One region of the Leptolyngbya sp. GB1-A1 genome, then DNA from elsewhere that is predicted to be linked to it. Evidence: predicted binding sites of a transcription regulator. Region 1 holds the regulator's gene; each other region holds the start of a gene.

Region 1 (3,284 bases):
CTTGTACGCCCAACTCATCCTAACGTTCATGCTGCCCTGCGACTACTGGAAGAGTCTCTGGAAAATCGCAAGCTGAGTAGTATCGCGAACGATCAGGAAGATTCCTAATCCGAGCAGCAGTACCAGCCCGGTTTGCATCACGTTCTCTTGAATCCGATTGGGCAAAGGCTTACCGCGCAGTCCTTCCAGCAACAGAAACACAAGCTGGCCGCCATCCAGAGCCGGAAGCGGCAGAATGTTGATAATCGCTAGGTTAATGCTGATGATTGCCGTGAAGGGAAACAGGCTTCCCGCGTTCGCTGCAACCAAGCCCGCGCCCTGCTCCACAATTTTGACGGGGCCGGCGACCTGCCCTGCCATCGAGGAGAAGTTGGTGATTAGACCAATAAATCCATTCACCGTGGCAAGAAACATTCCCTGAAACTGCTTTGCTGCCAGTCCCAGCACCTCAAAAACGCCATTGGGGCGGCGATACTGAGTTGCATTGATATTGGGGGCAAGCTGTACGCCGATTTTTGCGACGCCATCTTCTCCCGCTTTAGGGGTAACGCTGAGATCAAGCTGTTGATTGCCTCGCTGCACGGTAAATTCAACAGGCTGATCCGGACTGGTGCGAATCGTTTCCATTAGCGATTTAACGGCGTCCTGAGAGGCTCCCAGCGGCTGATCGTTAACTTCTAGGATAATGTCTCCTGCCTGAAGCCCTGCCCGTGCTGCCGGAGATTGTTGAGAAATGATTTCTGGAATTACGACGCCCGGCTGATAATCAAACTGTTCAGGAATGCCGATCGTCGTGAACTGCGCCACAAACACCAGATAGGCAAAAATCAGATTGGCAATCACGCCTGCACTAATTACAATGGCGCGATCAAGCACCGGACGGTTTTTCAGCAGATTTGGATCGTTGGGCGGAATTGTACTATCTGGGTCATCGTCGGGAAAGCCAACAAAGCCACCCAGCGGAATCGCTCGCAGCGCGTATTCGGTGCGCTCACCCTGGTACTTCAGCAAAATCGGACCAAAGCCGATCGAAAATCGATTGACGTGAATTCCTTGCAGACGAGCTGCCAAAAAGTGCCCCAGCTCGTGAACCACAATTAACAGGGCGAGAACTGAGATTGTCGCTAATACTGACATAGACCCAGATTAATAAATAGAACCATCTGTAGTCCATTCTAAAGGGCGGTGAGGATTACTACTTCTACCCTGAGGGTTGGGTGGGGGAGGGGGAGATGAGGGGTGAATGGTTATCAGTGTAATTGTCTAACTCAGGTTCTGTTGGAATCGCAAGCTTTCTCCGTTCGGCAACGTCTGTTTGCGTCCGATCGCAAGCCTCCTGTTCCTTTTCTCCAGAAGCATTCGCTTAGGATGAGGTTACTTGGGAAATGAAAGTTCTATCCCTTGTCCTTCCTGTCCTTCTGGGGGCATGGGTGTTTTGAACAGCGACACAGCCAACTTTAAGTGAACTGCTGGCTGAGCGTGACTGGATTGTGAACGGTAATTCTTTTCTTGTGGATCGAAATCATTTGATCCTGACGCAGATCGCCGAGCAGCCGAGTCACAGTGACCCGCGTTGAGCCGATCGCTTCCGCAATTGCCTGATGAGATAGTTTGAGGTCGATCGTAATGCCCTCGGTGGTGGGCATGCCGAAGTCGCGGCAAAGAATCAGCAGGAAGCTGACCAGACGTGATCCCATGTCGCGATGCGCCAGCGTTTCGATCATCATCTCGGTTTGCAGAATTCGGGAGGATAACCCTTGCAGCATCAGCATACAGAGATCGGGGTTTTCCTTCAGGGCTTTCTCGACTTGCTCGATCGGCACAGACAGCAGCTCAACGGGCGTAAAGGCAACGGCATGATAGAAGCGATCAGCACGTTGCCCGGTGATGAGCGACAGAACGCCAAACACGCTGTTTTCACGGAGAAGCGCGACCGTAATTTCCTCACCTGCTTCATACACGCGAGATAGTTTGACTGCCCCTTTTTGCAGGAAGTAAACTCGCTCGGCAGGGTCGCCGGGAAAGAAGATTGTTTTGCCACGATCGTAGGCTTCAACAACAGGTGGAAAAGCACTCCCGCTTAATTGACGAAAGACGTTTGCCAATGGCTTATTTGGTGCAGCTACCATATCCCTTCCCCCAGCCCGCCTTTGAAGATTTCATCTTACCGCCACCTGCTACCAATAAGATCATTCGTTCTAGCCCAATTGGTTCTAAGCGATTTTTACCCCCTGTCCTTCACTCTGGTGTGGAGCAAGTAGGGTTAAGCCAAATGGGATATTGGAACTTCTGTGATAGCTTTCTGACTTTAAATTACTAAACTTAACTCTGAGCGGATTTTTTGTATTAAGTAATACATATCTAGCCCAATCTTGGTCTGAGTGCTGAAAAAGTCAGATTTTAAGGCGAAATAGGGGCAAAAAGTTCCTGTTAAAACCGACTGACTGAGACTGATCGATTGAGACTGATATTGCTCCAGCAGCTCAAGACAATGCTTCCAAAATTGGATTTGCGAGGGTCAGCAGTGCCAGTTTTGTGAAGGATGTTTTCTAATGCTCTATTTCCCAATTAAATATCACCATTGATTCTGCTGAAGGGGAAACGGCTTCGCATTGTTGTTTGGCGAAACGTTGTCTTCTCCTGGCTAACAGGCTCCCCGACGATTAAGCACAACCTGGATAGTTTTGAAAATCAGCCCTAAATCATAAGCGATCGACCAGCGTTCCTGATAGCGCAAATCTAATTTCACGATTTCCTCAAAATCGGTTACGGTTGATCGACCATTTGCCTGCCATTCTCCCGTGATGCCTGGCTTTACCTCTAGCCGCTGCCAGTGATGAGCTTTGTAGCGGCTCACTTCATTTAGCGTAGGCGGGCGGGTTCCAACCAGGCTCATCTCGCCGCGTAGCACGTTCCAGAATTGTGGCAGCTCGTCTAGACTAGTACGCCGCAGAAACCGTCCTACTCGCGTAATACGAGGATCGCAATTGTTCTTAAAGATGTAGCCTTGCGCCTGATTTTGAACCTGATGCTGAAGTTTCTCGGCATTCACCACCATCGAGCGAAACTTCCAGATGCGGAACGTTTGTCCGCGAAACCCGCATCGCTCCTGGCTGTAAAAAATGGGGCCGGGATCGCTGATATAGATTGCTACTGCGATCGGGATCAAAACCAGAGCGGTCAGCGTTAAGCCAACCCCTGCGCCCAGAATATCGATCGATCGCTTAGTTCTGCTCTGAACCGAAGGATGAATCTCAGATGCAAATGACGGCAGTAGGGTAACA
Region 2 (3,284 bases), on a different contig from region 1:
GGAAGCAAAAGCGGCGACTTGCTGCTGGTCAGAGCAGGGGGAGAGGGGTCTGAGGCATTCGGGGATGGAGTCACCCCAGGCGCAATTTTTGCTGGTGGTAAACTGGGCTGCTCCCAGTCCAGAGCGACTTCAAACTGTTGCAGCAAGTCTTGCAGACGTTCGCTTTCACGGATAATGCCTTCTGCAACGGAGTAATTGCTGTCTTCGGGGCGGAGTCGCTTTAGCAGCAGCTTACCAAACGTGCGAAGGGCCGTGAGCGGATTGCGAAACTGATGCAGCAAAGTATCAAATACATCCTGCCGCTGATGATGCAATTGACGGAGCTGCCGCATATCCTGCGCTGCCCACTGTGCCCGCTGGTCGAGCAGACAGCCGATCGCCAGGGTATGGGCAATTTGTTCAATTTGCTCCTGTTCATTTTCGGTCCAGGGGCGATCGAGCCGAGCCGTAATCAGTAGCCCCATCACCACATTTTCGTGCATCAGCGGCAAAACAGACTGCTGCTGACGGAGTAGGGCGCGTTCCGCAATTTGAAGCGGCAGCAGAGCAGTTTCATCGATTGTGACCGGGGCACGAGTTGAGGAAATTTCAGACGCAAGTTTCGGCTGTTCCAAATTAACTCGGTTTCCTCGCATCAGGCTGAGGGTTTGCTCATTACTCCACTGCATGACGCCTTCCGGGTAAGCAGCAATCGGAACAAGCGGCGCATCTGCAAGTTCAGTAAGTTCTTCAGTTAAGTAAACAATACTCAGCACTGCCCCCAACCCCTCGGTCAGCAGTTGAATTTGCGATCGACAGAGGGCAATAAATTCGGGGCTAGCAGGCGACAGCATGAATGTCTCGACAATTATTCACAAAACGGCTGTTCACAAAACTTTCACAAAACGATTGTTTACAAAACTTTAGAGAAGCGAGAGTCACTACATCAAGATGAATCTGACCGAAACAAAGAAATTGTCTAAAAAGATTAAAAACTGATCAAAATGACGCAGTTCCTCAACCAAGCCTGGTTTCCGGGAAATTTATCCTGTAGCTATCCACAATAAAGCCTAAAGCCTGGAAACATCAGCTTTTCAACTATTTTATTCAGAAATCTTGCGGACGGTAACGGCTCCCTTGAAATCCCTGGGTGATTATGAGAGCATATGTGAGGTATAGATTCTCTTTAGATTCTGTATCAATCGCTTAAAAAAGTTGAAATTTCAAACTTAAGCGGATATACTTTGCAGGGTCTTAGTATTTTGTAATCCTGGTTACATTAACCTAGTTACATTAAACCCTGACTACACAAAATCCTACTGCGTCGAGAAGAGAGGAGGTAGAGAGGTTGGCAAGAAGACGTAAGCGTAAAAGTCGCCGTCGCCTGGAAGGACGGAGAATCCTTGAGTTAGTGCCTCAGTACAGCATTGAAAGCGGCGAAGAAAAGCCCGTTACTGCGGCTCGGAAGTTTATTCAGGCTGAGGGTATTCTGCCTCCTGCCCTGCTTCTGGTTAAGCGTAATGAGCATACCACCGATCGCTACTTCTGGGCAGAGAAAGGTCTTTTCGGTGCCCAATATGTGGAGGAAAACCACTTCCTGTTTCCAAGCCTTCGGGTTCTGGAAGAGGACGGTGAAAACATTCCGGTTGGTGCTGGGACTCACTAGCATAGTCCAAGTGAGAGCCTATCTTTGGGTTTGCTGGCAATCTCAATCACCTGGCTTAAGAATTCAATCTCTACAGCTTGAAGCAAGATAATCGCTCCTGTTCAGCTTAATCGAGGCGGTTGTTTGGTAATTGCCTGTATAGGCTGGGTGATCGTAAATCTGAATCAGGTGAACTGTAATTCCTTAAATCAGGTTGGGATTGAACACTATTGAACCACAAGATGGTGCAAGCAAGGTAATCTAGCATTACTCTATTTCTGGAGAAAGCTATCCAGGCAAGCAAGCGGGGTCTATATCGATCTCGCTTTTTTGCTGCACTTCCTTTGGTGCTCCTTCCTTTTGTGTTGCTCTTTGTTCTTTTTTATATTTTCTTCCACTGCTTTGCTATCAATATTACTGAATATTTTTTTGCGGAAAACTATCTCAAGATATACCGTCTAAACCTGCTTTACGATAGATAGGCTTTGACCCAGCTTGAGGGATCCTTTCCAAACGTTTTTATAGAGGAAGGCAGGAAATCTGTTGAAAAATCAGTCTATATTGAGGAATGTAAAGTCTTTCTAATCGGCACGTTGCTATGGCTTTGATTCGGATTCCTCCTAGCTGGCAGTTGCCGGAGCGCACCGTCACTCCCGAATCTGCTTTCTTTAATCGACGGCGTTTTTTGAAAGGGCTGGCAGGTGCGGGAATTGCGGGGGCTGCGCTGCCCTTGATTGGCTGTCAGAAACAAAAAGTGCTCGACCAGGCTGCCATTGCCGGAACCCAGTCGCTTGCTGTAACGCTGAATCCAGCTTTTGCTCAGGTCGATCGTCCACTGACCAATGAACTGGTTGCCGCAACGTACAACAATTTTTATGAGTTTGGCAGCACGAAAACTGCAGTCTGGCAAAATGCACGAGCGTTGCCGATCGATGACTGGAAGGTTGAAGTCACTGGATTGGTCAGCAAGCCCCAGACATTTGATTTGGACGACCTGACCCGCAGGTTTCCCTTAGAGGAGCGCATTTATCGCTTTCGCTGTGTGGAAGCCTGGTCCATGGTAATTCCCTGGGTAGGCTTTCCGATGAATCTGCTGATTCAAGCCGTAGAACCCACCGCTGCGGCAAAGTTTGTGCGCTTTACTTCCTACTACAACCCGAAGGTCACTTACGGTCCCCTCTTTCCGCCAAATCAGTTTCTTCCCTTTCCTTATACTGAAGGAATGCGGCTCGACGAGATGGCAAACGAGCTAGCGTTTTTTGCAGTCGGGGTTTACGGGCATACGCTGCCGAAACAGCACGGCGCACCCCTGCGGGCAGTGCTTCCCTGGAAGTATGGCTTTAAGGGCGCGAAGTCGATCGTCAAAATTGAGTTTGTAGACCGTCAGCCTGCTACCTTCTGGAACACACTGAGTCCGAGTGAGTACAAGTTTGAATCCAACGTTGACCCGGCTGTGCCTCATCCGCGCTGGTCGCAGTCGCAGGAACGGTTTGTCGGTGCAGAGGCAGAATTTAGCTGGACTGAGAAGCCAACGCTAAAATATAACGGCTATGGAGAATATGTCGCCTCACTGTATGCCTGATCAGCAGTGCGCCACTGGGCTCAGAGATTCCTCCATTGCTCCTCCATTAATTAAGTATGCATTGATTGAGTACGCATT
Region 3 (3,284 bases), on a different contig from region 1:
CAATATCGACTTGAGCGCGCAGCGTATTGCAGTAATTTTTCCAGGGATCAAAGGTTTGTAGTGAAGGAAGCGGATCGGCAGGAGCAGCGAGGGCGGCAGGCGTTTCCTTGAGCTTCGCCTCGATTTTTTGGGTTACTTCCGGCGGTACTGATCCCCCAAACGCACCTTTGACTTTTAACCCTGAATAAATGCCTGGGTTGTGGCTAGCAGTAATGACCAATGCACCCAGCGCGTTAAGCTGCTTGGCGGCTAAACTAAAAGCCGGAGTTGGCGCGTAGGTTTCCGAAAGCAAGACTTCGTATCCGGCAGCTTGAACCGCTTCTGCGGTGACTCTGGCAAACTCTTCGGAGAGGAAGCGGCGATCGTATCCCACAATAATCAGACGACTGCCGTTACTGCCGTAGGTGTCGGCTAATGCATGGGCAGCGAGAGGTGCAACGCGCAGCAGTCGCTCAACGGTGAAATCAGCGGCAATCACGCCACGCCAGCCATCTGTGCCAAAGGTAATCGGTTTTGCTGCCAGGGACGCGGGGGAGATGGGAACTGCCATAAAAATTGCCTCTCAGGTCGTCGATCGTAGGGCTAGTACGGTAGGGCTAACAGGGTGGGCTAACTAGTGGGCTAACTCAGGCAGAACCGAAATCTGGTTCTAAAGCAGCCGGAGCAGTGCATAACAACGTCAGTGCATTGCATCTTCAAGGGATGACAACTACAGCTTAAAGCAAGCCACTAGGTAAAAGTATCGGCGATCGAGTTGCCCTTCAGACAAGTGCTTTTACGAAAAATCGCCGTAAACTTTATTAATTCTGGTGAGTCGAAGCGGAAATTTTACAAGGTTAGCCTTCTTGTTCAGTGTTTGGCAGCGAACCCTACCGATATTGTGCCCACTCAGCTGCAATTAGAGTATTTTTATTACAAATAAAAAAGGACATCTCATTTCAGAAATGTCCTTTGATTTCATTGCGTTTGGTTTTGCTACAGGCATGCGTCTAGACGATGCTCAGTCCAGCTCTGATTACACATCCTGTTCGCTGAGTTCGCGGGTCATGTAGTCAAAGGGCTGATCGACCATCGCCGCATTTTCTATGCCCGCAGCAGCAATTTGCTCTTTCACAATATCTTTCATGATCTGAATGCCAATCACCGTGGAACCGATCGGCACACCGAGCGAATTGTAGGTTTCACGCAACCCTTGCAAAACGCGCTCATCTAGCACATCCATACTGCCTGCAACCAGGGCATAGCTGGCATAGCGCAGGTAGTAGTCCATGTCGCGCAGACAGGCGGCATAGCGGCGCGTAGTGTAGGCATTACCACCCGGACGAATGAGCTCAGGAATTTCTTCAAAAAGCTGCGACCCTGCCTGACGCACGATCGATGCAGCATTGGAATTGATCACGGCGGCTGCCTGAATGCGAGCGGTGCCGCTATCGAAATAGGCTTTGAGGGTGTCTAGCGCATTGCGATCGAGATATCGACCTGTGCTGTCGTAGTTTTTAATGAGGCTCGTCACCGCGTCCCGCATGAGATCTGATCTCCCAAAAATTCCGATTAGTAATCGTGCTTACTATTAGCAATTCGCCCTTCAGTGTATCACGGTGCGTTTCTCAGAATTCGCAGCAGATCAGCGATCGTAAGGCTTCTGATTGTTAAGTTTTTTGTCTATTAAGTTGTGTTTTGAATTGTGGAAAGTTGCAGGAGAAGGGACATTTTGTAATCTACGATACAAAATCCGGGTGAACCAGTTCCTACGATGGTTCAGGTGTGTTACAACCCGGTTCAATTTACGAAATTTCTCTTGAACGCAGCCTAACCCCAACTCCAGGTTATTGCTATCGCTGGGTGGGTGAGAGTGCCTTGAATGCTTGAGTAATCCAGTCGAACCGCTCAGTTTCCACTCCACTGAATTTTAATCGCTCATCGTTGCTAAGGAGCAGTTCATGACGACCCCCCAAGACGTTCTCAATTTGATTAAAGAGCAAAATATCCAGCTCATCGACCTTAAGTTTGTCGATCTGCCTGGAACCTGGCAGCACCTCACCGTTTATCATGACCAAATCGACGAGAGCAGCTTTGATCAGGGCGTACCGTTTGACGGTTCCAGTATTCGGGGATGGAAAGCGATCAACGAATCAGACATGATGATGGTGCTTGATCCTAATACCACCTGGATTGACCCCTTTATGGCGGAGCCGACGCTGAGCGTGATATGCAGCATCAAGGAACCCCGGACGGGCGAACCCTATTCTCGCGATCCTCGAACGATCGCCCAAAAAGCAGTAGACTACCTCTCCTCAACTGGACTTGGCGACACGGCTTTCTTTGGTCCTGAAGCGGAGTTCTTTATTTTTGATGATGTTCGCTTCGACCAGAATCAGCACGAAGGCTATTATTATGTTGATTCGATTGAGGGTCGTTGGAACTCTGGTCGTGTTGAGCCGGGCGGCAATCTGGGCTATAAGCCCCGCTACAAAGAAGGCTATTTCCCCGTTGCGCCGACTGATACTTCGCAAGACCTGCGGACTGAAATGTTGCTGACGATGGCAAAGTGCGGTGTGCCGATCGAGAAGCATCACCACGAAGTCGCATCGGGTGGTCAGTGCGAGTTGGGCTTCCGGTTTGGAACGCTGCTTCAGGCAGCAGACTGGCTGATGACCTACAAGTACTGCATTAAGAACGTTGGGAAGAAGTACGGCAAGACCATTACCTTCATGCCCAAGCCCGTCTTCAACGACAATGGTTCTGGAATGCATACCCATCAATCGATTTGGAAGGGCGGCCAGCCTCTGTTTGCAGGCGATGGCTATGCAGGTCTGAGCCAGATGGCACTGCACTATATCGGCGGTATTCTGAAGCACGCTCCCGCTCTGCTAGCATTCACCAACCCAACGACCAATTCCTACAAGCGTCTGGTTCCGGGATTCGAGGCTCCGGTGAACCTGGCATATTCGCAGGGCAATCGATCGGCTTCAGTGCGGATCCCGCTATCTGGTACAAATCCGAAGGCGAAGCGTCTGGAGTTCCGCTGCCCGGATGCAACCTCGAATCCATACCTGGCGTTTGCGGCAATGCTTTGCGCTGGAATTGACGGTATTAAGAATCAGATTGATCCCGGTGAACCGCTGGATGTGGACATCTACGACCTCAGCCCGGAAGAGCTGGCTAAGATTCCTTCGACTCCGGGATCGCTAGAAGATGCGCTGGAGTGCCTGGAGAAAGATCACGACTTCTTGACGGTGGGCGGTGTGTTTACCGAAGACCTGATCAATACCTGGATTCAGTAC

The links. Region 1 encodes NtcA, which controls nitrogen genes in cyanobacteria. Its sites were predicted from a motif close to TTTGTANNNNNNNNTACAAA; they were not measured.
Region 2: NDI45_RS19220 (DUF3155 domain-containing protein) is a predicted target of NtcA. The motif match lies at 1,241-1,260, and genes of this name have one in related genera.
Region 3: glnA (type I glutamate--ammonia ligase) is a predicted target of NtcA. The motif match lies at 1,711-1,730, and genes of this name have one in related genera.

Annotation. Positions count from the first base shown of each region.
Region 1 covers NZ_JAMPLI010000029.1:38,946-42,229, forward strand. The annotation lists gene rseP (RIP metalloprotease RseP) at 43-1,137, opposite strand; gene ntcA (global nitrogen regulator NtcA) at 1,458-2,129, opposite strand; gene NDI45_RS21610 (sugar transferase) at 2,645-3,284, opposite strand, start outside.
Region 2 covers NZ_JAMPLI010000023.1:7,380-10,663, reverse strand. The annotation lists gene NDI45_RS19225 (ATP-binding protein) at 1-833, opposite strand, end outside; gene NDI45_RS19220 (DUF3155 domain-containing protein) at 1,328-1,645, shown strand; gene msrP (protein-methionine-sulfoxide reductase catalytic subunit MsrP) at 2,223-3,206, shown strand.
Region 3 covers NZ_JAMPLI010000007.1:32,196-35,479, forward strand. The annotation lists gene NDI45_RS09670 (phosphoglucomutase/phosphomannomutase family protein) at 1-550, opposite strand, end outside; gene apcB (allophycocyanin subunit beta) at 1,016-1,525, opposite strand; gene glnA (type I glutamate--ammonia ligase) at 1,941-3,284, shown strand, end outside.